2 regions of the Nonomuraea sp. B208 genome follow, and region 2 is predicted to be linked to the other one. Evidence: riboswitches for the same ligand, from Rfam matches in the RefSeq annotation. Region 2 holds a riboswitch; the other holds the start of a gene.

Region 1 (11,181 bases), on a different contig from region 2:
ACCACTTCGACGATCTCCGTGGCGGGAATCGAGGCGTACGAGGCTGAGACAGGCGACATGCTCCTGCAGGAGCGGGCGCTGGTGGAGCAGCTCCCGCCCGGCACGGCGTTGCTCACGGTGACCAGGGGCCCCAACCAGGGCAGCCGCTTCCGGCTGGACAAGGAGCTCACCACGACCGGGCGCCACCCGGAGAGCGACATCTTCCTCGACGACATCACCGTCTCGCGCCGCCACGTGGAGTTCTACCGCCACCGCGGCGGCCAGTTCTCCGTCCGCGACGTGGGCAGCCTCAACGGCACCTACGTCAACCGCGAGCGGATCGAGGAGGTTCCACTGCACTCCGGCGACGAGGTGCAGATCGGCAAATTCCGGCTGGTCTTCCTCATGCGGGGCAACCACAGCGCATGACTTCCCAGGCGGCCCGCTCGCACATGAGCATCGGGGAGGTGCTCGCCCTGCTGCAGGGCGAGTTCCCCGATGTGACGATCTCCAAGATCAGGTTCTTGGAGGGCGAAGGGCTCATCGAGCCCGAGCGCAGCCCCTCCGGCTTTCGCAAGTTCACGCACCTGCACGTCGAGCAGCTCCGCTTCATCCTCACCGAGCAGCGCGACCACTACCTGCCGCTGCGGGTCATCAAGGACCGCATGGCCGAGAGCTTCGGCCGCCCCCGGGCGCTGCCCGACAAGCAGGAGGTCAGGCTCGGCCGCGCCGAGCTGCTGGAGGCCGCCGGCATCGACGAGGAGACCCTCGCCGAGTGCGAGGACTACGGCCTGCTGACCCCGGTCGCCCGCCGCTACGACGAGGAGGCGCTCAAGATCGCCCGCACCGTCGGCGCGCTGGCCCGCTTCGGTCTCGGCGCCCGGCACCTGCGCGCGGTCAAGGCCGCCGCCGAGCGCGAGTGCGGCCTGGTCGAGCAGAGCGTCGCGCCGGTGCTGAAACGCCGCGCCCCGGGCGCCATCGGCGAGGCCGAGGAGACCGCGCGGGAGCTGTCCAACCTCCTGCTCGACCTGCACGCGTCGTTGGTCCGCACAGGGGTACGTTCGGTCCTGGGGCGGTGAGGGGACCCCGGATGGTGGCCGGGGAGCAATCGGGGCCTTCCGGGTGTTACGTTGAAATGAAGTAGCCAGTCAGCAGAAGCGACGAACCAAGAGCTGTGCCGGGTCACCGGTCAGGAATACGGAGCAGCCCGTGTTGCAGATGGAGGTCGTGGGCGTAAGAGTCGAAATGCCCACAAATCAACCGATCGTCTTGCTCAAGGAGGCACACGGGGAGCGGTTCCTTCCTATCTGGATCGGCATGACCGAGGCGACGGCCATCGCCCTCGCCCAGGCGGAGGAGCCTCCGCCGCGGCCGCTCACCCACGACCTGTTCCGCGACGTGCTGAGCGCGCTGGGCGTCGGCCTGCGCGCGGTCAACATCGTCGCGCTGCGCGACGGCATCTTCTTCGCCGACCTGGTGTTCTCCAACGGCGTCGAGGTGAGCGCGCGCCCGTCCGACTCCATCGCGCTCGCCCTGCGCACCGGAGCGCGCATCTTCGCCAGTGAGGAGGTGGTCCAGGAGGCCGGCGTGGTCATCCCGGACGACCAGGAGGACGAGGTGGAGAAGTTCAGGGAGTTCCTTGACACGATCACTCCCGAGGACTTCGGCAGGGCGGGGTAGGTATTTCGGTGCATTTACGCTTCACGACGCGCCGAGCCGGATCGTTGACTGAGCATGGTGACGGTCCTACGGTGCAAGTGAAACCCGCGGTCGCCCTATATGAACCCCCAGATCGGGCCGCGGGATGAGAGAAAGCCGGAGGTCCGCGTGGCGGTCAGCAGCGGCGAGGGAAAGACGGCCGGCCAGGAAGATCCGGTGCGGCGCGAGGACGCGCGGCAGCGTGCCGGGGAGCAGGGGCTGCTCTTCGACGAGCGTCCGGCGGCACTGCCGGACGACATCGGTTACCGCGGGCCCACCGCCTGCGCGGCGGCCGGCATCACCTACAGGCAGCTCGACTACTGGGCGCGTACGGGCCTGGTGGAGCCGACCATCCGCGCCGCGCACGGCTCGGGCTCCCAGCGGCTCTACAGCTTCCGCGACATCCTGGTGCTCAAGGTCGTCAAGCGGCTCCTCGACACCGGGGTGTCGCTGCAGCAGATCCGCACGGCCGTGCAGCACCTGCGCAACCGCGGGGTCGCCGACCTCGCGCAGATCACGCTCATGAGCGACGGCGTCAGCGTCTACGAGTGCACCTCGGCCGACGAGGTGATAGACCTCCTCCAGGGCGGCCAGGGCGTGTTCGGCATCGCGCTCGGCCGGGTCTGGCGTGAGGTCGAGGGAAGCCTCGCGGAGCTGCCGGGGGAACGCGCGGCGGTCGAGGACAACGTCCCGGCCGACCACCCCGCTGACGAGCTCGCCCAGCGTCGCCGTGCCCGACGGCTAGGGTAGTAATTCGCCCGTAACGTCCGGAGTAGTACCCTAGGACGGGTAAGGCTGACGACCCCGTGCGGGAGAGTCCCCGGCACCGCTTGGTCCCGGGGCGCCGAAGGAGCAACCCTCCCCGGAATCTCTCAGGCAACCAGTACCGCTCGGGTGAGGCAACTCTGGAAAGCAGGCACGCCCGCCAGGCGCGCCTCACCGACGGTGCAAGCCTCCTCGTGAGGCGAAGCTCTCAGGTCGCGGTGACGCCCGCGCTGACAGAGGGGGAGATCCGGCATCCGCCCGCGCCCCGGCGCCGGTCTCCATAAGCCTCGGGAGGCACCGTCCATGACCGCCCTGTCAGAGTCCCTGCCGGCGTCCCCGCCGCCGTCCGCGCCGACGTCCCTGTCCGAGCCGCCGTTCTCCGGCCGCCACATCGGCCCGTCCGAGGCCGACCAGCAGCGCATGCTGGAGGCCGTCGGCTTCGAGTCCGTCGCCGACCTGGTGGCCGTGGCGGTTCCCGAGGCCATCCGGGCCAAGGACCGGCTCACGCTGCCCGCCGCCGTCAGCGAGAGCGAGGCGATCGCCGAGCTGCGCGCCCTGGCCGGCCGCAACCGGGTGCTCACCTCCATGATCGGCCTCGGTTACCACGACACGATCACGCCCGCGGTCATCCGCCGCAACCTGCTGGAGAACCCGGGCTGGTACACCGCGTACACGCCGTACCAGCCGGAGATCTCGCAGGGGCGGCTGGAGGCGCTGCTCAACTTCCAGACGGTCGTCTCCGACCTGACCGGCCTGCCCGTCGCCGGCGCGTCCCTGCTCGACGAGGCCACCGCGGCCGCCGAGGCCATGACCCTCGCCCGGCGCGCCGGCCGCTCCAAGAGCCACGTGTTCGTGGTCGACGCCGACGCCCTGCCGCAGACCAAGCGGGTGCTCGCCACCCGGGCCGAGCCGCTCGGCATCGAGCTCGTCGAGCACCCGCTCGACGGCGGTGAGCTGCCCGAGTGCTTCGGCGTGCTCGTCCAGTACCCGGGCGCCTCCGGGCGGCTGCGCGACTTCCGCGCCGTGGCCGCCGCCGCGCACGAGGCCGGGGCGCTCGTCGTGGCCGCCGCCGACCTGCTCGCGCTCACCCTCGTGGCCGCGCCTGGCGAGCTCGGCGCCGACATCGCGATCGGCTCCTCCCAGCGTTTCGGCGTGCCGTTCGGCTTCGGCGGGCCGCACGCCGCCTACATGTCCGTCCGCGAGGGCCTGCAGCGCCAGCTCCCCGGCCGCCTGGTCGGCGTGTCCGTGGACGCCGACGGCGACCCCGCCTACCGGCTCGCCCTGCAGACCCGCGAGCAGCACATCCGCCGCGAGAAGGCCACCAGCAACATCTGCACCGCGCAGGTGCTGCTGGCCGTCATCGCCGGCATGTACGCCGTCTACCACGGCCCCGAGGGCCTGCGCCGCATCGCGCTGCGCGCCCACCGGCACGCCGCCGCGCTCGCCGAGAGCCTGCGCGCGGGCGGGCTGGAGGTCGTGCACGAGGCGTTCTTCGACACCGTGCTCGTCCGGGTGCCCGGCCGGGCCTCCGAAGTGGTCGCCGCGGCCGCCGAGCGCGGCGTCAACCTGTGGCGGGCCGACGACGACCACGTCTCGGTCGCCTGCGACGAGAAGACCGGCACGGCCGAGCTGCGCGCCGTGCAGGCCGCGTTCGGCGTGCCCGAGCGGGACGCCGACGTCGAGGCCACCGCCGACGCGCTGCCCGCCGAGCTGCTGCGCGAGTCCGGCTACCTCACCCACCCGGTCTTCCACAGCCACCGCTCCGAGACCGCGATGCTGCGCTACCTGCGCCGGCTCCAGGACAAGGACATCGCGCTCGACCGGTCGATGATCCCGCTCGGCTCCTGCACGATGAAGCTCAACGCCAGCACCGAGATGGAGCCCATCACCTGGCCGGAGTTCGCGGGCGTGCACCCGTACGCGCCGGTCGAGCAGGCCGAGGGCTACCTGGAGCTGATCGGCACGCTGGAGCGCTGGCTCGCCGAGGTCACCGGCTACGACGCGGTCTCCCTGCAGCCCAACGCCGGCTCGCAGGGCGAGTTCGCCGGGCTGCTGGCCATCCGCGCCTACCACCGGGACAAGGGCCAGGAAGGCCGCGACGTCTGCCTCATCCCGTCCTCGGCGCACGGCACCAACGCCGCCAGCGCCGTCATGGCCGGCATGCGGGTCGTGGTCGTCGCCTGCGACGCCGACGGCAACGTGGACCTCGCCGACCTCGACGCCAAGATCGCCAAGCACCGCGACGCGCTCGCCGCGATCATGGTCACCTACCCGTCCACCCACGGCGTGTACGAGGAGAGCATCACCGAGGTCTGCGCCAAGGTGCACGAGGCCGGCGGCCAGGTCTACGTGGACGGCGCCAACCTCAACGCCCTGGTCGGGCTGGCCAAGCCGGGCGAGTTCGGGGCCGACGTGTCCCACCTCAACCTGCACAAGACCTTCTGCATCCCGCACGGCGGCGGCGGCCCCGGCGTCGGCCCCGTCGCGGTCCGCGGCCACCTGGCCACCTACCTGCCCGGCCACCCGCTGAAGGACGGCTCCCTGGTCGGGCCGGTCTCGGCCGCCCCGCACGGCTCGGCGGGCATCCTGCCGATCTCGTGGGCCTACATCAGGATGATGGGCGCCGACGGCCTCACCGCCGCCACCGAGCAGGCCATCCTGTCGGCCAACTACCTGGCCAGGCGGCTGGCGCCGCACTACCCGGTGCTGTACACCGGGCGCGGCGGGCTGGTCGCGCACGAGTGCATCGTCGACCTGCGGCAGATCACCAAGGAGACCGGCGTCACCGTGGACGACGTGGCCAAGCGCCTCATCGACTACGGCTTCCACGCGCCGACCATGTCGTTCCCGGTGGCCGGGACGCTCATGATCGAGCCCACCGAGAGCGAGGACCTCGGCGAGCTCGACCGGTTCGCCGACGCCATGATCGCCATCCGCGAGGAGATCGCCAAGGTGGCGTCGGGGGCGTACGACCCGGCCGACAACCCGCTGCGCAACGCCCCGCACACGGCCGAGTCGGTCACCGCCGACGAGTGGCCGCACCCCTACAGCCGCAGCGAGGCCGCCTACCCGGTGGCGTCGCTGCGCGAGAACAAGTACTGGGTGCCGGTGCGCCGCATCGACCAGGCCTACGGCGACCGCAACCTGGTCTGCTCGTGCCCTCCGCTGGAGGCGTACGAGGACTGAGCCGAGCGCGGGGCGGGGAACCAGTCCGGCATCGTCAAGTGAGCAGACATGATCGCCGGAAGTGGTTAGGCTTCGGTGCGACCCAGGCCAAGCGGCGCCGTAAGGAGCTCTCTTGACGTCATCGGAGCTGGAGACCCCGCCCCTCGACACCGCCCGCAGGCTCGCCGAGGGCGGCGACCTCGACGGCGCGGCGGCGATCCTGCGCCGGCTCGTCGCCGACCCCGACGAGCCCGACCGCGCGCAGGCCGCCGTCGGGCTCGCCGTGGTGCTGGAGGAGCGCGGCGACGTCGAGGCGGCCCGCGCGGCCGCCCGCACCGCGCTGGCCACCAACCACCCCGAGTACGCCGCCCAGGCCGCCTGCCACCTGGCGCAGGGCTTCGAACGCGAGGGGCGCACCGAGCAGGCCAGAGCCGCCTGGCAGGCCGTGCTGGGCGTCGGCACCCCCGCCTACCTGCCGCACGCCCACCTGGCGCTGGCCCGCCTGGCCGAGACCCTGGGCGAGGCCGAGAAGGAGCTGCGCGAGGCCACGTCCTCGGGCGCGGCGGCCGGCGACGAGCAGGTGGCGGCGCTGGCCGCGCGGGAGCTCGCCGACCTGCTGCTGGAGCACGGCGAGCCGGGGGCGGCCGCCGACGTGCTCATCGAGGCCCTGGGCATCGCCCCCGAGTCCGAGGTGCCGGGGCTGCGGGTGCGGCTCGGCATCGCGCACCTGGAGCTGGCCTGCGCCGAGTTCGCCGAGGCCGTGGAGAGCGGGGCCGACGTCCCGACCAGCGCCCTGGCCATCGAGCTGCTGGCCCGTACGCTGCCGCTGCGCGGGCGGACCGAGGACGCCGACCAGGTGTGGTCGTACGGGCTGGGGCACGCCGACGAGGCGCTGGCCACCGAGGTGCGCCTGCGCTACGAGCGCGGGTCCTGACCGGGGGTCAGCTGCGGCGCATGATGGCCGAGGCGGCGGCCACGTTGATGACGACGATGGCGATCCAGGCGATGGCGAGCCCCAGCAGGCCCGCCTGGCCGGCCGCGATCGCGGTCAGCGGGACGCCGATGCCGAGCGAGCCCAGCACGATCGGGGTCATCGCCGAGCCCGGGCTCTTGGCCTTGGGGCGGGGCCCGTACGCGGCCGGGTCGGCTCCCTGCGCGGCCAGCTCGGCCCGCACCCGGCCGGCGATCGTCGCGTCGAGGCGGTCCGCGAAGGACTCCACGAGCGCCTTCTCGTAGTCGGGGCCGAGGTCGCGGCGGGCGTCGAGCGTGGCCTGGAGGTCCTCACGGAGGGAACGTTCGTGGTACATGAGGACATCATGGTCCACGGGCGGCACGCCGTCATCAGCCCTGAGAGCCATCGCCGGCTCGTCCGAAGGTACGGTTCTGCCATGGAGATCACGACCCCGCGCGGGCCCGCGCGGGTGGACCTGGAGGAGCCGGCCGACCCGCGGCTGCTGCTCGTCCTCACCCACGGCTCGGCCGGGGGAGTGGACGCCCCCGACCTGCTGGCCGTGCGCGACGCCGCGCTCGCGGCGGGGTTCGGGGTGGCCAGGGTCACGCAGGCGTTCCGGCTGGCGGGGGCGCGGGCGCCCGGCTCGCCGGCCCGTCAGGACGAGGCGTGGGAGGCCGTGCTGACGGAGCTGAGGGCGCACCGGCCCGGCCTGCCCCTCGTGCAGGGCGGGCGGAGCAACGGGGCGCGGGTGGCCTGCCGTACGGCGGCGGCGGTGGGCGCGGCGGCGGTCGTGGCGCTGGCCTTCCCCCTGCACCCGCCGGGCCGGCCCGGCACGTCCAGGGCCGGGGAGCTGCGCGGGGCGGGGGTGGACGTGCTGGTCGTCAACGGCGACCGCGATCCGTTCGGCGTCCCCGACGCCGCGGACGCGGCGCGGCTGGTGGTGCTGCCCGGCGAGGGGCACGACCTCAAACGGGATCCCGCCCGGGTCGGCGGGATCGTGGCGGAGTGGCTGGGCCACTACGCGCTGACGCGGGAGCCCTCGTAGCCGGAGGGCTCAGACCCCCACCGGGCGGTGCGGCTCGATCGTGGCGCCGCTCGGCAGGAGCTCCCCGGTGTCCTCGAACAGGACCACGCCGTTGCAGAGCAGGCTCCACCCCTGCTCGGGATGGCAGGCGAGGGTGCGTGCCGCCTCGCGGTCGGGCGCCTCTGCATCCGGACAGGCCGGGACGTGCGGGCACATCGGCGTGCCTCCGATATCTCGTGGAATGCTCCCGTTGTGAGGGGCGGGAGCGGCTCGGGTTGTTCTCTTGGCAAGGGTGCGATGCCGTCACCGTGACGTGTGACCTTCGACACAGGGTGCCTTATGCAGGATAACGGGCCAAGCACGACACGCGCATCACGTTTGCAAACCCTTGAGAAGAGCGTCGAGTCCGCGCTCGAAGTCCGCATCGGCCCGTTCGTCCCGCCGTATCCATTCGTCGACCTCCGGGTCGGCCCAGCCGGACCGCTGGACCTCGACGGCCACGCTGCCGTACACGAACGCGCGCAGCGCCCGCACCGCGTCGGGGGCGTCGCCGAGGCCGCCGTCGGCCAGTTGCTCGGTCTGCTCGCGCAGGGCGATGAGCGTGGTGCCCTTGGGCGGCTTGGTGAGCGCCAGCGCCAGCACGCCGGGGTGCTCGCGCAGCAGCTCCCGCTCGGCCCGGCACCACGCCTTGGCCGTCTCCTGCCAGGTGGCGCGCTGCTCGACGTGGACGGTGGTCACGTGCTCGGCCAGGGCGTCCATCAGCGCCTCCTTGCCCCGGGGCAGGTGGTGGTAGATGGCCATGGCCTCGACCTGGAGGGCGTCGCCGAGGCGGCGCATGGTGAGCCGGCGCAGGCCCTGGCTGTCGGCGATGTGCAGCGCGGCCTCGATGATCCGCTCGCGGGAGAGGGGGATCGGTGGTCTCTTGGCGGGCATGAAGATCATCTTACTATGTAAAGGGCCCGGCGGCGGGGTGATTTCCGCACGTGTCGCGGGGAGGCGTACTCTTGGGCCTGGCATGACTTACCGGCTGGTGAAGGGGCAGGGTCCATGGCGTTTTTCCGTCCGCGGGTGAGCCGGGAGGCCGAGGTTCGCTACCACGCGGACCGCGAGATCTCCAGGAGCTATCCCGAGCTGCTGGAGCGGGCCAGGCAGGCCGAGAGCACGCTGCGGGAGCTGCGGGCCGCGGCGGCCGACGAGGTCGAGCTGCTGGCCGCGGGCCGGGCGTTCGACCAGGCGCTGACCGAGGCGCTGCGGGCCGCCGAGGCGGGCCAGCGGGCCACCTTCGGGGTCAAGTCCTACGACGACCGCATCGCGCGCCGCAAGGCCAAGGCGACGCCGCGCGGGCGCGAGTGGACGGCCGAGGTCGACCGGCTGCGCACCCTGCGCGAGGAGAACCGCCTGTGGGGCATCCCGCGCGTCCCGCGCCCGGTCCCCGCGACCGCGTAGCGGCTCCGCGCCGCGCGCCTAGCGGATCCGCGCCGCGCGCCTAGCGGCTCCGCGCCGCGCGCCTAGCGGTTCCGCGCCGCGCGCCTAGCGGTTCCGCGCCGTGACAGGCGAAAAGCCCCGGCGCGCCTCCTGGTGAGGCGCGCCGGGGCTTTTCGGGGTGTCCGGTCGGGGATCAGCTCGCCCAGTCGAGCAGCGGGCGGGTGTTGCTCGGGTGCCGCAGCTTGGACAGCGACTCCTTCTCCAGCTGGCGGATCCGCTCCCGGGTCAGGCCCAGGTGCTTGCCGATCTCGTCCAGGGTGTGCGGCTTGCCGTCCACCAGGCCGAAGCGCAGCGCCATGATCTTCGACTCGCGCGGCGAGAGGTTGTCGAGCACGCCGCGCAGCTGGTCGCCCAGCAGCTGGCGGTCGACGATCTCCGACGCCTCCGGCGAGTCGACGTCCTCGATGAGGTCGCCGATCGTGGTCTCGCCGTCCTCGCCGATCGTCGCGTTGAGCGAGATCGGCTGGCGGCTGGTGCGCAGCAGCTCCTCGATCTGGTCGGGGGTCTTGTCCAGCTCGACGGCCAGCTCCTCCGGCGTGGGCTCGCGGCCGAGGCGCTGGTGCATGTCCCGCTCCACCCGCGACAGCTTGGAGAGCATCTCCAGCACGTGGACGGGCAGCCGGATCGTACGGGCCGAGTCGGCGAAGCCGCGCTGGATGGCCTGCCGGATCCACCACATCGCGTACGTCGAGAACTTGAAGCCCTTGGTGTAGTCGAACTTCTCCACGGCCCGGATGAGGCCGAGGTTGCCCTCCTGCACCACGTCCAGCAGCGACATGCCGCGGTCGGTGTACTTCTTGGCCACCGACACGACCAGCCGGAGGTTGGCCTCCAGCATGTGGTCCTTGGCGCGACGGCCGTCCTCGACCACCAGGTGCAGGTCGTCACGGACGTCCGGCGGCAGGTCGGGGTGGGTCTCCAGCTTGTACTCGGCGTACAGGCCGGCCTCGATCCGCCTGGCCAGCTCGACCTCCTGGGCGGCGGTCAGCAGCGTGCGGCGGCCGATGGACTTCAGATAGGTGTGCACCGAGTCGCCCATGACCGACTGGGCGTCGTCCAGGTCGGCCTGCTCGTGCTCCAGCTCGGCCTCGTCCAGCACGAGGTCGTCGGGGACGTCCTCCTCGTGCTCAGGCTTGCCGTCGACGGGGGTCACGTTCTTGCCGGCGCCGTTCTGCGCGGTGGTTTTTGCCTTGGCCGCCTTGCGGCCGGTAGCCTTTGTGCGCGAGGCCGAGGACTTCTTCGGAGCGTCTTCCTCGGCGGATGCGGACTCGACGGTCGTGGTCTTGCGGGTCTTTCTGGGGGCGGTCTTGCTGAGCGACGGCTCGTTCTCGGCGGCCAGGCTGACGCCGGCCTCGGAGAGCTCGCGCAGGATCGTGCGGCCCTCGGAAGGGCTGACGCCGGCTTCGGCGAACGCGTCACGCAGCTCCGCCAGAGAAAGGTGACCCTGGTAACGTCCTCGTTCGATCAGTTGGTCGAGAGTCGCGTGCGGGGTCGCCACGGCGGTTCTGGGCATGAGGACACCTCCTCCGTACGGAGTAAGAAGCGATCAGGCAGGTTGTGGCGGGGCGGCTTCGCTGTCCGCACGGCGCACCAGTATCAATAACGCCAATTTCCGCCATTTGTTCCCGAGGGGACGAACTACCGAAAAAGCGGCAGATTACACCGGGAACCCCGTGCCGTCACTCCGTGATGTGGAAGACGCCACCCTCGGTCACCACCGGCATGGGCATGGGCTCGGCGCCCTCCATGCGGTCGTCGCTCCAGTACTCGAAGACCTCGTCGGGGTCGGGGTTGACCTCCTCGGAGACGACCACGCCGTCGTCGGCGCCGCCGGAGGACTCGGGGGCCGGCCCCTCCACCACCGCTCTCGTCTCCTCTGCCGCCTGGTCGAGCCTGCCCGCCGAGGCGGCCGCCGCGATGGAGATCCCCCCGGCGACGATGACGCCGACGACGGCCGCGGATGCCCACATCTTGCGGGTCTGGTCCATGAAGGCTCCCTCCTTCTCCCCACTATGACGCAGCGGCACTTCGTCAGGTTCCTGCCTTCAGGCTGACCAGGTCGGTCTTGCCGTTCGGCAGCAGGGGCAGGGCGGCGACGAGGCGCAGCTCGCGG
Region 2 (11,181 bases):
CCCAGGCGTATTGGAGATCATCACGTCGAATTCACGGAGGATCCCTATGAAGCTCGCGACCGCGCCGATCCGGCCGCTGGTCTCCCTGGGCGTCGGCCTGGCCATGGGCGCCACCGCCCTCCTGGGCGCGCCGGGGGCGGCCGCGGCGGCTCCGCCCGAGGGCGCCTACTGGCACTCCAGGTCGCTGATGACGCTCACGCACCCTTGGCGGTTCGGCTCCAAGTCGGATTCCTACGCGCTGGTCCAGCGGCGGGTCTCGGAGACCTGGCAGGCGCCCGACGGCAGAACGTGGTACGGGTACCGGGAGCTCGGGGCGCTGCCGAAGAGCGCGGCGGACCGTAAGGCGTGGCAGCGTGACGGCTCCCCGTCCAAGTGGAGCGAGTCGATCGACGGCAAGACCGTGAAGCTGTCCGCCGCGCCCGCCAAGGGCAGCACGGGCCCCGTACGGGATCAGAACTACTTCTTCCTCGGGGGGCAGCACCTGACGTACGACGAGGTCCAGCGCCTGCCCGCGGACCCGGCAGTTCTGAAGGACTGGCTCAGAAGGGCGGGCCAGGCCAGCCGCGTGCCGGACTACGCCCTCGACGGCTGGGTCGCGGGGACCCTGCCGTACCTCCTGCACTCCCTTCCCGTCACGAAGGAGGTCCGCGCCGCCGCCTACCAGGCGCTGCTGACGATGCCGGGCGTCCGCGCGGACGGCCTCGCGAAGGACACGCTGGGCAGATCCGGCGCCGTGGTCCTGATCGACAGGGCGGACAAGAAGACCAAGTCCTCGGCCAGGACCAGGCTGATCGTGGACACCGGCACGATGCTGCTGCTGTCGCGGGAGCAGAAGGCACTGAACGACGGCAAGCAGGTCCCGGGCAAGGAGCACACCGAGACCCTGGTGAAGGTCGGCTGGACCAACGACCCGCCCGCCGTCCCCGCCCTGCCCTAGCGTCACGCGCCCGCCCTGCCTATAGTCATGCCCATGACTACTCATGGGCATGAGTGACGATGGCCCTCCGCCATGCCGTCCTCGCCGCCCTCCTCAGCGGCGAGCACAGCGGCTACCAGCTCACCAAGATCTTCGACGTCGGCGTCGCCGACTTCTGGTACGCCTCCCCCCAGCAGCTCTACGCCGAGCTGGCCAAGCTGGAGGCCGACGGCCTGGTGGCGGGCCGCGAGGTCGTCCAGCGGGGCCGCCCCAACAAGCGGGTGTTCAGCGTCACCGGCGCAGGCCTCGACGAGCTGGCCGCCTTCGCCGCCGCCCCGCCCAAGCCGCTGCTGCTCCGCGACGACCTGGTGGTGCGGGTGCACGCCGTGGACGCCCTCGACCCCGCCCCCGTCATCGCCCAGCTCCGCGAGCGGGCCGCGGCGGCCGCCGCCAAGCTGGCCCTGTTCGAGCGCACGCTGCTGCATTTCCGCGGCGACCTGGACGAGGAGACGTTCCTGCGCGAGGGTGAGCGCGTCGGGCCCTACCTGTCGTGCCTGGCGGGCTGCAGGCTGGAGCGGGAGATCCGCGACTGGTGTCTCGACACCGCCCGCGCGCTGGAGGAGCGCGCCGCCCGCGTCAGGAAGGAGCAGCCCTGATGTACGCCCGTTACGTCGCCCTCGGCGACAGCCAGACCGAGGGGCTCGGCGACGGCGACGACCTGCGCGGCCACCGCGGCTGGGCCGACCGCCTGGCCGAGGTCCTGGCCGGCGCGAACCCGGAGCTGCGCTACGCCAACCTCGCCGTCCGGGGCAGGCTGGCCGGCCAGATCCGCGACGAGCAGTTGCCGGCCGCCCTCGCGCTGCGGCCCGACCTGGCCACGGTCATGGCCGGCATGAACGACATCATCCGGCCGGGCTTCGACCCCGCGCGGGTGGCGCAGGCGCTGGAGGAGATGTTCGCGGCCCTGACCGCCGCCGGGGCCCGGGTGGTCAGCGTGACCTTCCCCGACATCGGCGCGATCATGCCGCTGGCCCGTCCGCTGCTGCCGCGCGTCCTCGCGCTGAACGCGCGGATCAGGGACGCCGCCGCCCGGCACGGGGTGACGCTGGTGGACACCTTCGGGATGCGGTTCGTCGAGGACGCCCGGATGTGGAGCCCCGACCGGCTGCACGCCAGCCCGGAGGGGCACGCCCGCATCGCCGCCTCCGTGGCCCACGCCCTGGAGCTGCCGGGCAGCGACGGCACGTGGATGGACCCGTTCCCGCTCCTGCCGGCGGCGCCGGCCTGGCGGACGGCGGCGGAGCAGGCCCGCTGGCTGGGCGCGTTCGCGGGGCCGTGGCTCGGCCGCCGCCTGCGCGGCCGTTCCTCGGGCGACGGCCGCACCGCCAAGCGGCCCCTGCTCACCCCGGTGGATCAGTCGACGCCGGGGACGTCCTCGGCGTCGTAGTCCACGTCGCCGTCGTCGGCCCGGCGCAGCTTGATGTCCTCCAGCCACTCCCTGGCGAAGCGCCGGACCGCCCGCACGCCCTCCTCGTCCAGCCCGTACGCCTCGAACTCCTCGTCGGCGATGAGCTCGGCGAACTCCAGCCGGTCGGCCAGCTCGTGCACGGAGAAGGATTCGAGGTGCCGCCTGCCGAGGCTTTCGAGCTCGCGGAAGGAGCAGAGGGGGCGTGCGGCGGCGACCTCGACGAGGTCGCCCGCGTGGCCGCGCTCGTGCAGCGCCCGCACCGCGAGCCCGATCTCGTCCGCGTTCACGTGCGCCGGCGTGCGCGTCGCGTGGACGGCAGGTCGTGCCGCCCGGACAGGAACTCCTGGAAGGCGATCTTGGCCCGGATCGCCGGCCGCCGCCACTTCTCCTCCCTGCGCAGGGCCCGCGCCATCTTGCGCGGCGAGCGCCGGGCGAAGACCCAGCGCGCCCACGGCGACCCCGGCCGGGCCAGCCGGATCGCGCCCACCAGCAGCATGGGCGGCACGAACAGCCCGGCCATGCCGGTCCAGATCTTCCCCTTGAGCAGGGTGATCACGGCCAGCACCAGGTTGCCCACGATGAGCACGGCCGGGTTGACGAGAGGCGTCCCGTAGTCCCAGGTGAGCGGCCGGAGCCCGATGAGCAGCAGGCCGGTGACGGCGACCGCGATGAAGACCGCGTCCACCGAGGTCCGCCCCTCCTCCTCCCAGTACACGTCGTGCAGGTGCAGGATCAGCGCGAACTCGTCCAGGACCAGCGCCGAGCCGACCCCGAAGACGCCCGCCGCCACCGCGTGCCCGACCTGCGAGGTGGGCGCGAGGACGATCTGCGTGACGCCGCCGACGAGCATCAGCACGACGCCGAAGACGACGTGGTGGATGTGCATCTCGCCCACGTTGACGTCACGGAACCAGCCGACCTTGGCCCTGATCAGCCGGACGTTGATGCGGGTCGCGATGAACGCCACGATGAGCATGACGAAGAAACAGAACAGCGAGAGCCGTCCCGTGGCGACGATGGTGTGCTGAAACCAATCCCCCATAACCTTAAAACGATGGTACGAGGCGATCGCCCCTACCGTGACGCGTCTTCCGTCATGCCAGGAACGCCCGCAGCAACGCGGCCGTGCCCTCCAGGTGCTCGGTCATGGCGCGGCGGGCCGCGTCGGGGTCGCCCGCGAGGATGGCGTCCACGATGGCCCGGTGCTGGACGGCGGCGTGGTCCAGGTTGACCTGGAGCATCGGGATGGCGTTGAGCAGGTCGCTGACGCGGGAGCGGGCGTCGGCGCAGGCCGTGGCGAGCAGCGCAGAGCCGGTCAGCTCGGCGATGGACAGGTGGAAGGCCGTGTCGAGGCGGCGGTAGTCCTCCAGTGACGCCTCGTTGAGCTCGGCGAGCCGGCGCAGGAGCAGGGCGCGCCGCTCGCCGGCGAGCTCCATGCCGGCCAGCACCTGGGCGGCGCCGCACTCGACGGCCAGGCGGAAGGTCAGGGCGTCGGCGAGGTCGTCGTGGCCCATCTCGGCGACGGCCTGGCGCAGCTCGCGGGCGTCGGGGGCGGGCGGCTCGTAGGTGACGAACGCGCCGCCGTAGCGGCCCCTGCGCACGTCGAGGTAGCCGGCGTCGGACAGGGCGCGGATCGCCTCACGCAGGGTGACCCGGCTGATGCCGAGCCGCACGGCGAGCTCGCGCTCCGGGGGCAGCTTGCCGCCCGGCGGCACCACGCCCAGCTTGATGGCCTGGAGCAGCCGTTCCACGGTCTCCTCGAAGGCGTTGCCGGCCCGGACCGGGCGCAGCACCGTCATCAGTCGCGCCGACTCGTCCAACATGTCCTCGGGTCTTGACAGACGATCCACCATGCACATCAATGGTCTGAGACTAGCCCAATCAACGGGAAAGCGCCTCAGGCCAGATCGGAGCGACCTGAACGTGCACGAAGGCTTCCTGAGCGTGGACGAGCTGCGCGACGAGGTGAGCGCGGGCCGGATCGACACGGTGCTCCTCGCCATCGCCGACATGCAGGGCAGGTTGCAGGGCAAGCGGCTCTCGGCGCGTTACTTCCTGGACGAGGTGCTGCACCACGGCTCCGAGGGCTGCAACTACCTGCTCGCCGTGGACGTCGACATGAACACGGTCTCCGGCTACGCCATGTCGTCCTGGGACCGGGGCTACGGCGACTTCGTCATGAAGCCGGACCTCGCGACCCTGCGCCGGGTGCCCTGGCAGGAGGGGACCGCGATGCTGATGGCGGACCTGGCCTGGGAGGACGGCGGCGACGTGACCGCCTCGCCCCGCCAGATCCTGCGCCGCCAGCTCGCCCGCCTGGCCGAGCGGGACCTGGTCGCCTACGTCGGGACCGAGCTGGAGTTCGTCGTCTACGACCACTCCTACGAGGACGCCTGGAAACGCGCCTACCGCGACCTCACCCCCGCCAACCTCTACAACGTGGACTACTCGCTCCTCGGCACCGCCCGCGTCGAGCCCCTGCTGCGCCGCATCAGGCGCGACATGGAGGGCGCCGGCATGTACGTCGAGTCCGCCAAGGGCGAGTGCAACCTGGGCCAGCACGAGATCGCCTTCCGCTACGACGAGGCGCTCAGGACCTGCGACAACCACGCGATCTACAAGAACGGCGCCAAGGAGATCGCCGCCCAGGAGGGCCGGGCGATCACCTTCATGGCCAAGCCGAACCAGCGCGAGGGCAACTCCTGCCACATCCACATCTCGCTCCGCTCCACGAGCGGCGAGCCGGTGATGGCCGGCGAGGGGCCGCACGGCCTGTCGCGGCTCGGCGCCCGCTTCATCGCCGGCCAGCTCGCCTGCCTGCGCGAGCTGACCCTCCTGCTCGCCCCCAACGTCAACTCCTACAAGCGCTTCGTCCCCGGCAGCTTCGCGCCGACGGCCGTCAAGTGGGGCCTGGACAACCGGACCTGCGCGCTGCGCCTGGTCGGCCACGGGCTCTCGCTGCGCATCGAGAACCGGGTGCCGGGCGGCGACGTCAACCCGTACCTCGCGGTCGCCGCGCTGGTCGCGGCCGGGCTGCACGGCATCGACGGCGAGCTGGCGCTGGAGGACCCGTACGCGGGCAACGCCTACGACTCCGGCGCCGACACCGTGCCGGCGACGCTGCGCGACGCGCTGGCCCTGTTCGAGGGGTCGAAGCCGGCGCGTGAGGCGTTCGGCGAGGACGTGGTCGGGCACTACGCGAACAACGCGCGGGTGGAGCTGGCCGCCTACGACGCGGCGGTGACCGACTGGGAGCTGTTCCGCGGTTTCGAACGGATGTGAGCATGAAGATCGTCAATCCGGCGACGGAGGACGTCATCACCGACGTCGAGTTCGCCGACGCGGCCGAGGTCGACCGGGCCGTGGAGCGTGCCAGGAAGGCGTACCCGTCCTGGCGCGCGGTGGCACCCGGCGACCGGGCGCGGCTGCTGCGGCGCTTCGCCGACCTGGTGGGCGAGCACGCCGAGGAGCTGGCCAGGCTGGAGGTGGACAACGCCGGGCACACCATCGGCAACGCCCGCTGGGAGGCCGGCGCGGTCCGCGACGTGCTGCACTTCTACGCCGCCGCGCCCGAGCGCAACCACGGCAAGCAGATCCCGGTGCCCGGCGGCGTGGACGTCACCTTCCAGGAGCCGCTGGGCGTGGTGGGCGTGATCGTGCCGTGGAACTTCCCCATGCTCATCCTGTCGTGGGGCGTGGCCCCCGCGCTGGCCGCGGGCAACACCGTCGTCGTCAAGCCCGCGGAGCAGACCCCGCTGACCGCGCTGCGGCTGGCCGAGCTGGCCCTGGCGGCGGGCCTCCCCGAGGGGGTGCTCCAGGTGCTGCCTGGGGCAGGGGAGGTCGCGGGGGCCCGGCTGGTGGAGCACCCGCACGTCGCCAAGATCGTGTTCACCGGCTCGACCGAGGTCGGCAAGGAGATCGCGGCCAAGGCGGCGGCCCAGGTCAAGCGGGTGACGCTGGAGCTGGGCGGCAAGTCGGCGAACATCGTCTTCGCCGACGCCGACCTCGCCAAGGCGGCCGCGGCGGCGCCGTACGCGGTGTTCGACAACGCCGGCCAGGACTGCTGCGCCCGCTCCCGGCTGCTGGTGCAGGCCGAGGTGTACGACGAGTTCATGGCGCTGCTCGCCCCCGCCGTACGCGCCGTCCGGGTCGGCGACCCGCTCGACGAGGCCACCGAGATGGGCCCGCTGATCAGCGCCGAGCACCGGGAACGGGTCCGCGGGTTCGTCTCCGACCCCTGGCTCCAGGGCGAGTGCCCGGCGGGCAAGGGCTACTGGTTCCCCGCCACCGTGCTGACCCCGGAGGTGACCGATCCCGCGTTCACCGAGGAGATCTTCGGTCCCGTCGTGTCGGTGGCCCGCTTCACGGACGAGGCCGACGCGATCCGCGTCGCCAACGACACGCCGTACGGGCTGAGCGGCTCGATCTGGACGCGCGACGTCGGGCGGGCGCTGCGCGTGGCGCGCGCTGTCGAGTCGGGCGCGCTGTCGGTCAACTCGAACTCGTCGGTCCGCTACTGGACCCCGTTCGGCGGTTTCAAGCAGTCCGGCCTCGGCCGGGAGCTCGGCCCGGACGCCCTCGCGGCGTTCACCGAGACCAAGAACGTCTTCATCTCCTGGGAGTGAGCAAGTGCAGCGGTTGCAGGATCGGGTCGCCGTCATCACCGGCGCGGGCAGCGGCATCGGGCTCGCCACGGCCCGCAGGTTCGCCGAGGAGGGGGCGCGGGTCGTCTGCGTGGACATCGACGCGGCGGCGGGCGCCAAGGCCGCGGACGAGGTCGGCGGCCTGTTCGTCGAGGCGGACGTGACCCGCGAGGACGACGTCGAGCGGGTGTTCGCCACGGCGCACGAGACCTACGGCAGTGTGGACGTCGCCTTCAACAACGCCGGCATCTCGCCGCCCGACGACGACTCCATCCTGGAGACCGGGCTCGACGCCTGGCGCCGGGTCCAGGAGGTCAACCTCACCAGCGTCTACCTGTGCTGCAAGCACGCGATCCCGTACATGCGGCGGCAGGGCAAGGGCTCGATCATCAACACCGCGTCGTTCGTGGCCGTCATGGGCTCGGCGACCTCGCAGATCTCCTACACCGCCTCCAAGGGCGGGGTGCTGGCGATGTCGCGGGAGCTCGGCGTGCAGTTCGCCCGCGAGGGCATCAGGGTCAACGCGCTCTGCCCCGGACCGGTGAACACGCCGCTGCTCCAGGAGCTGTTCGCCAAGGACCCGGAGCGGGCGCAGCGGCGGCTGGTGCACGTGCCGCTCGGCCGCTTCGCCGAGGCGTCGGAGATCGCGGCGGCCGTCGCCTTCCTGGCCAGCGACGACTCCTCCTTCATCACGGCCAGCCAGTTCCTGGTGGACGGCGGCATCAGCGGCGCCTACGTGACGCCGCTCTAGGGGGTCCGTCGTGCGTCGCCCGTTGATCGGGATCACCTCCTACGTGGAGCCCGCCACGTTCACGGTCTGGACGGACGTGACCGTGGCGCTGCTGCCGTACCTGTACGTCGAGCAGGTCGTGCGGGCCGGCGGCCAGCCCGTCGTGCTGCCGCCGGCCGGCGAGCCCGCCGGGGCGCTGCGCGGTCTCGACGGGCTCGTCCTGGCCGGCGGCGGCGACATCGACCCGGCCAGGTACGGCGCCCGGCCGCACGAGCGCACCGGCTACGTCCGCGCCTTCCGCGACGAGGCGGAGTTCGCGCTGCTGGCGGGGGCGCTGGACGCCGGGCTGCCGTACCTGGGGGTCTGCCGTGGCCTCCAGGTGCTCAACGTGGCCCTCGGCGGCACCCTCCACCAGCACCTGCCGGACGTGGCGGGGCACACGGGGCACGCGCCGGGGCCGGGCGTGTTCGGCCACCTGCCGGTGACGCCGGTGCCCGGCAGCCGCCTGGCCAAGGCGCTCGGCACGGAGCCGGTGACGGTCTCGCACTACCACCACCAGGCCGTGGACCGGCTCGCCCCCGGCCTGACCGTGACCGCGACCGCCGAGGACGGCACGGTCGAGGCGGTGGAGCTGGAGGGGGCGGCGTTCGCGATGGCCGTGCAGTGGCATCCGGAGGAGGCCGAGGACGGCGCGCTGTTCGAGGCGCTGGTCGCGGCCTGCTGAGACCTGTAGGCGACAAATGCCCCGTACCCCCACTAGGCTGGCGGACATCACCGTCGAAACCGTGCGGGAGAGCACTCTGACAGCCGGTCAGGGTCCCTGAAGGAGCAAGCCCTCCCCGCGAACCTCTCAAGGCAAAGGACCGCACGGACGAGGTGGCCTCTGGAAAGCAGGCTCTTGGCCTCGCCGAAGGTGAAAGTCCGGCAAAAATCGGGCGAAGCTCTCAGGCATCGATGACAGAGGGGGAGGATGCTGGCATCCACTCCTGTCCTGAGGTGCGACACATGTCCCGACCGACACCGCTACGCGACGTCCACGAGAGCCTGGGCGCCACCCTCACCGACTTCGCCGGCTGGCTCATGCCCCTCCGGTACGGCAGAGAGTCCGCCGAGCACCAGGCCGTGCGCGAGGCGGCCGGGCTGTTCGACCTCTCCCACATGGGCGAGATCTTCGTGACCGGCCCGCAGGCCGCCCAGGCGCTGGACTACGCGCTGGTCGGCCACCTGTCCGCGCTCGCGACCGGCCGGGCCAGGTACACCATGATCGTCGACGAGCGGGGCGGGGTGCTCGACGACCTCATCGTCTACCGGCTCGGTGACGAGGAGTTCATGGTCGTCGCCAACGCCTCGAACTACCAGAAGGTCGCCCAGGAGCTCCAGGAGCGGGCCAAGGCGTACGACGCGGCGGTCGAGGACCGCTCCGACCGCTACGCGCTCATCGCCGTCCAGGGCCCCCGCGCGCAGGAGATCCTGGCCACGCTGACCGACGCCGACCTCGCCGGGCTCAAGTACTACGCCGGCCTGCCCGGCCTGGTCGGCGGCCGCGAGGCGCTGATCGCCCGCACCGGCTACACCGGCGAGGACGGCTTCGAGCTCTTCGTCGCCAACCAGGACGCCGTGCCGCTCTGGAACGCGCTCACCGCCGCCGGGGAGCCGTACGGGCTCGCGCCCGCGGGCCTGTCCGCCCGCGACACGCTCCGGCTGGAGGCCGGCATGCCGCTGTACGGCAACGAGCTCGGCGCGGAGCTGACCCCGTTCGATGCGGGACTGGGCAGAGTGGTGAAATTCGACAAGCCCGGCGATTTCGTCGGACGAGCGGCGCTGGAGGCGGTCAAGGACGACCAGCCAGGACGCCGCCTCGTCGGCCTGGTCGCGCGGGGCCGCCGGGTGCCGCGGCACGGCTACCCGGTGACGCAGGACGGCGCCGTCGTCGGCGAGGTCACCAGCGGCGCGCCTTCCCACACCCTGGGCAAGCCCATCGCGATGGCCTACGTCGACACCGGCGCGAGTGAAGGCCTGGCAGTGGACATCCGGGGCAGCCAAGAACCCGTGGACCTCGTAGAGCTGCCCTTTTACAGGAGGAAGAAGTGAGCAACATCCCTGACGAGCTGAGCTACACCAAGGAACACGAGTGGGTGGCCGGGCTGGACGACGGCCTGACCGTCACCGTGGGCATCACCGATTTCGCCGTCGAGGCCCTGGGTGAGGTCGTCTACGTGCAGCTCCCCGAGGTCGGCGCGAGCGTCGCGGCCGGCGACTCGATCGGCGAGGTGGAGTCCACCAAGTCCGTCAGCGAGATCTACTCGCCCGTGGGCGGCGAGGTGGTCGAGGTCAACCAGAACGTGGCCGACACCCCGGCCCTGGTGAACAGCGACCCCTACGGGGAAGGGTGGATGTTCCGGGTACGCATCGAGGGCGAGCCCGAGGACCTGCTTTCTGCCGAGGAGTACACCGCCCTCACCTCCGGCGAGTCCTGATTACCCCGCCGGGGCCCCGCCCGGGCCCCGGCTTCCGTCCCATGAAGGGCGCACATCAATGGCGATCAGCGTCTTCGACCTCTTCAAGATCGGCATCGGGCCCTCCAGCTCGCACACGGGCGGCCCGATGGCGGCCGCGCACAAGTTCGCCCGGGGCCTGCACGAGGACGGCCTGCTGGAGCGGGTGGCCCGCGTCGAGGCCATCCTGTACGGCTCGCTCGGCCTGACCGGCAAGGGCCACGGCAGCGACAAGGCCGTCCTGCTGGGCCTGTCCGGGGAGAAGCCGGAGCTGGTGGACGTCGACACCGTCGACGAGCGCCTGGCCGCCATGCGCGCCTCCGGCACCGTCCATCTCTACGGCCGCCGCGAGATCCCGTTCGTCGTGGGCGAGGACCTCGTCTTCGAACGCAAGATCTCCCTCCCCGAGCACCCCAACGGCATGCGCTTCACCGCCTACGACGCGGACGGCGGAACCGTGCGGGAGAAGGTCTACTTCTCGGTCGGCGGCGGCTTCGTCGTGGACGAGAACGCCACCGGCGCCGACCGCATCAAGCCCGACGACACCGTGCTGCCCTACCCGTTCACCACGGGCGAGGAGCTGCTCAAGCACTGCTCCAACACCGGCCTGTCGATCTCCGCGCTGATGATGGAGAACGAGAAGGCGTTCGGCCGCACCGAGGAGGAGATCCGCGCGGGCGTGCTCAACCTGTGGCGGGTCATGCAGGAGTGCGTGCGCAGAGGCATCTCCCGCGAGGGCGTGCTGCCCGGCGGGCTCAAGGTCAAGCGCCGCGCCAACCAGCTCCACCGCCGCCTCCAGGCCGAGTCGCCGGAGAAGGACCCGCTCCAGGCGATGGACTGGGTGACGCTGTTCGCGCTGGCGGTCAACGAGGAGAACGCCGCCGGGGGCCGCATCGTCACCGCCCCCACCAACGGCGCGGCCGGCATCA

Evidence for each region. A riboswitch is a leader RNA that binds a small molecule or an ion and turns the genes downstream of it on or off. The one in region 2 is predicted to bind glycine.
Region 1: it holds a riboswitch for glycine, as region 2 does, so the genes downstream of both, gcvP (aminomethyl-transferring glycine dehydrogenase) here and gcvT (glycine cleavage system aminomethyltransferase GcvT) in region 2, are expected to answer to the same signal.

The regions. Positions count from the first base shown of each region.
Region 1 covers NZ_BAAJOU010000019.1:201,481-212,661, forward strand. The annotation lists gene AC27IY_RS14815 (double zinc ribbon and FHA domain-containing protein) at 1-408, shown strand, start outside; gene ftsR (transcriptional regulator FtsR) at 405-1,058, shown strand; gene AC27IY_RS14825 (bifunctional nuclease family protein) at 1,189-1,659, shown strand; gene AC27IY_RS14830 (MerR family transcriptional regulator) at 1,807-2,427, shown strand; glycine riboswitch at 2,477-2,576, shown strand; gene gcvP (aminomethyl-transferring glycine dehydrogenase) at 2,746-5,628, shown strand; gene AC27IY_RS14840 (tetratricopeptide repeat protein) at 5,741-6,541, shown strand; gene AC27IY_RS14845 (hypothetical protein) at 6,549-6,914, opposite strand; gene AC27IY_RS14850 (alpha/beta hydrolase family protein) at 6,996-7,604, shown strand; gene AC27IY_RS14855 (DUF5999 family protein) at 7,614-7,799, opposite strand; gene AC27IY_RS14860 (TetR/AcrR family transcriptional regulator C-terminal domain-containing protein) at 7,956-8,516, opposite strand; gene AC27IY_RS14865 (hypothetical protein) at 8,631-9,029, shown strand; gene AC27IY_RS14870 (RNA polymerase sigma factor) at 9,202-10,581, opposite strand; gene AC27IY_RS14875 (hypothetical protein) at 10,748-11,056, opposite strand; gene AC27IY_RS14880 (AMP-binding protein) at 11,100-11,181, opposite strand, start outside.
Region 2 covers NZ_BAAJOU010000020.1:238,695-249,875, forward strand. The annotation lists gene AC27IY_RS16270 (hypothetical protein) at 47-937, shown strand; gene AC27IY_RS16275 (PadR family transcriptional regulator) at 997-1,572, shown strand; gene AC27IY_RS16280 (SGNH/GDSL hydrolase family protein) at 1,572-2,363, shown strand; gene AC27IY_RS16285 (hypothetical protein) at 2,330-2,671, opposite strand; gene AC27IY_RS16290 (hypothetical protein) at 2,668-3,426, opposite strand; gene AC27IY_RS16295 (FadR/GntR family transcriptional regulator) at 3,479-4,237, opposite strand; gene AC27IY_RS16300 (glutamine synthetase family protein) at 4,308-5,666, shown strand; gene AC27IY_RS16305 (aldehyde dehydrogenase family protein) at 5,669-7,009, shown strand; gene AC27IY_RS16310 (3-oxoacyl-ACP reductase) at 7,014-7,778, shown strand; gene AC27IY_RS16315 (gamma-glutamyl-gamma-aminobutyrate hydrolase family protein) at 7,789-8,481, shown strand; glycine riboswitch at 8,536-8,633, shown strand; glycine riboswitch at 8,634-8,728, shown strand; gene gcvT (glycine cleavage system aminomethyltransferase GcvT) at 8,763-9,848, shown strand; gene gcvH (glycine cleavage system protein GcvH) at 9,845-10,234, shown strand; gene AC27IY_RS16330 (L-serine ammonia-lyase) at 10,293-11,181, shown strand, end outside.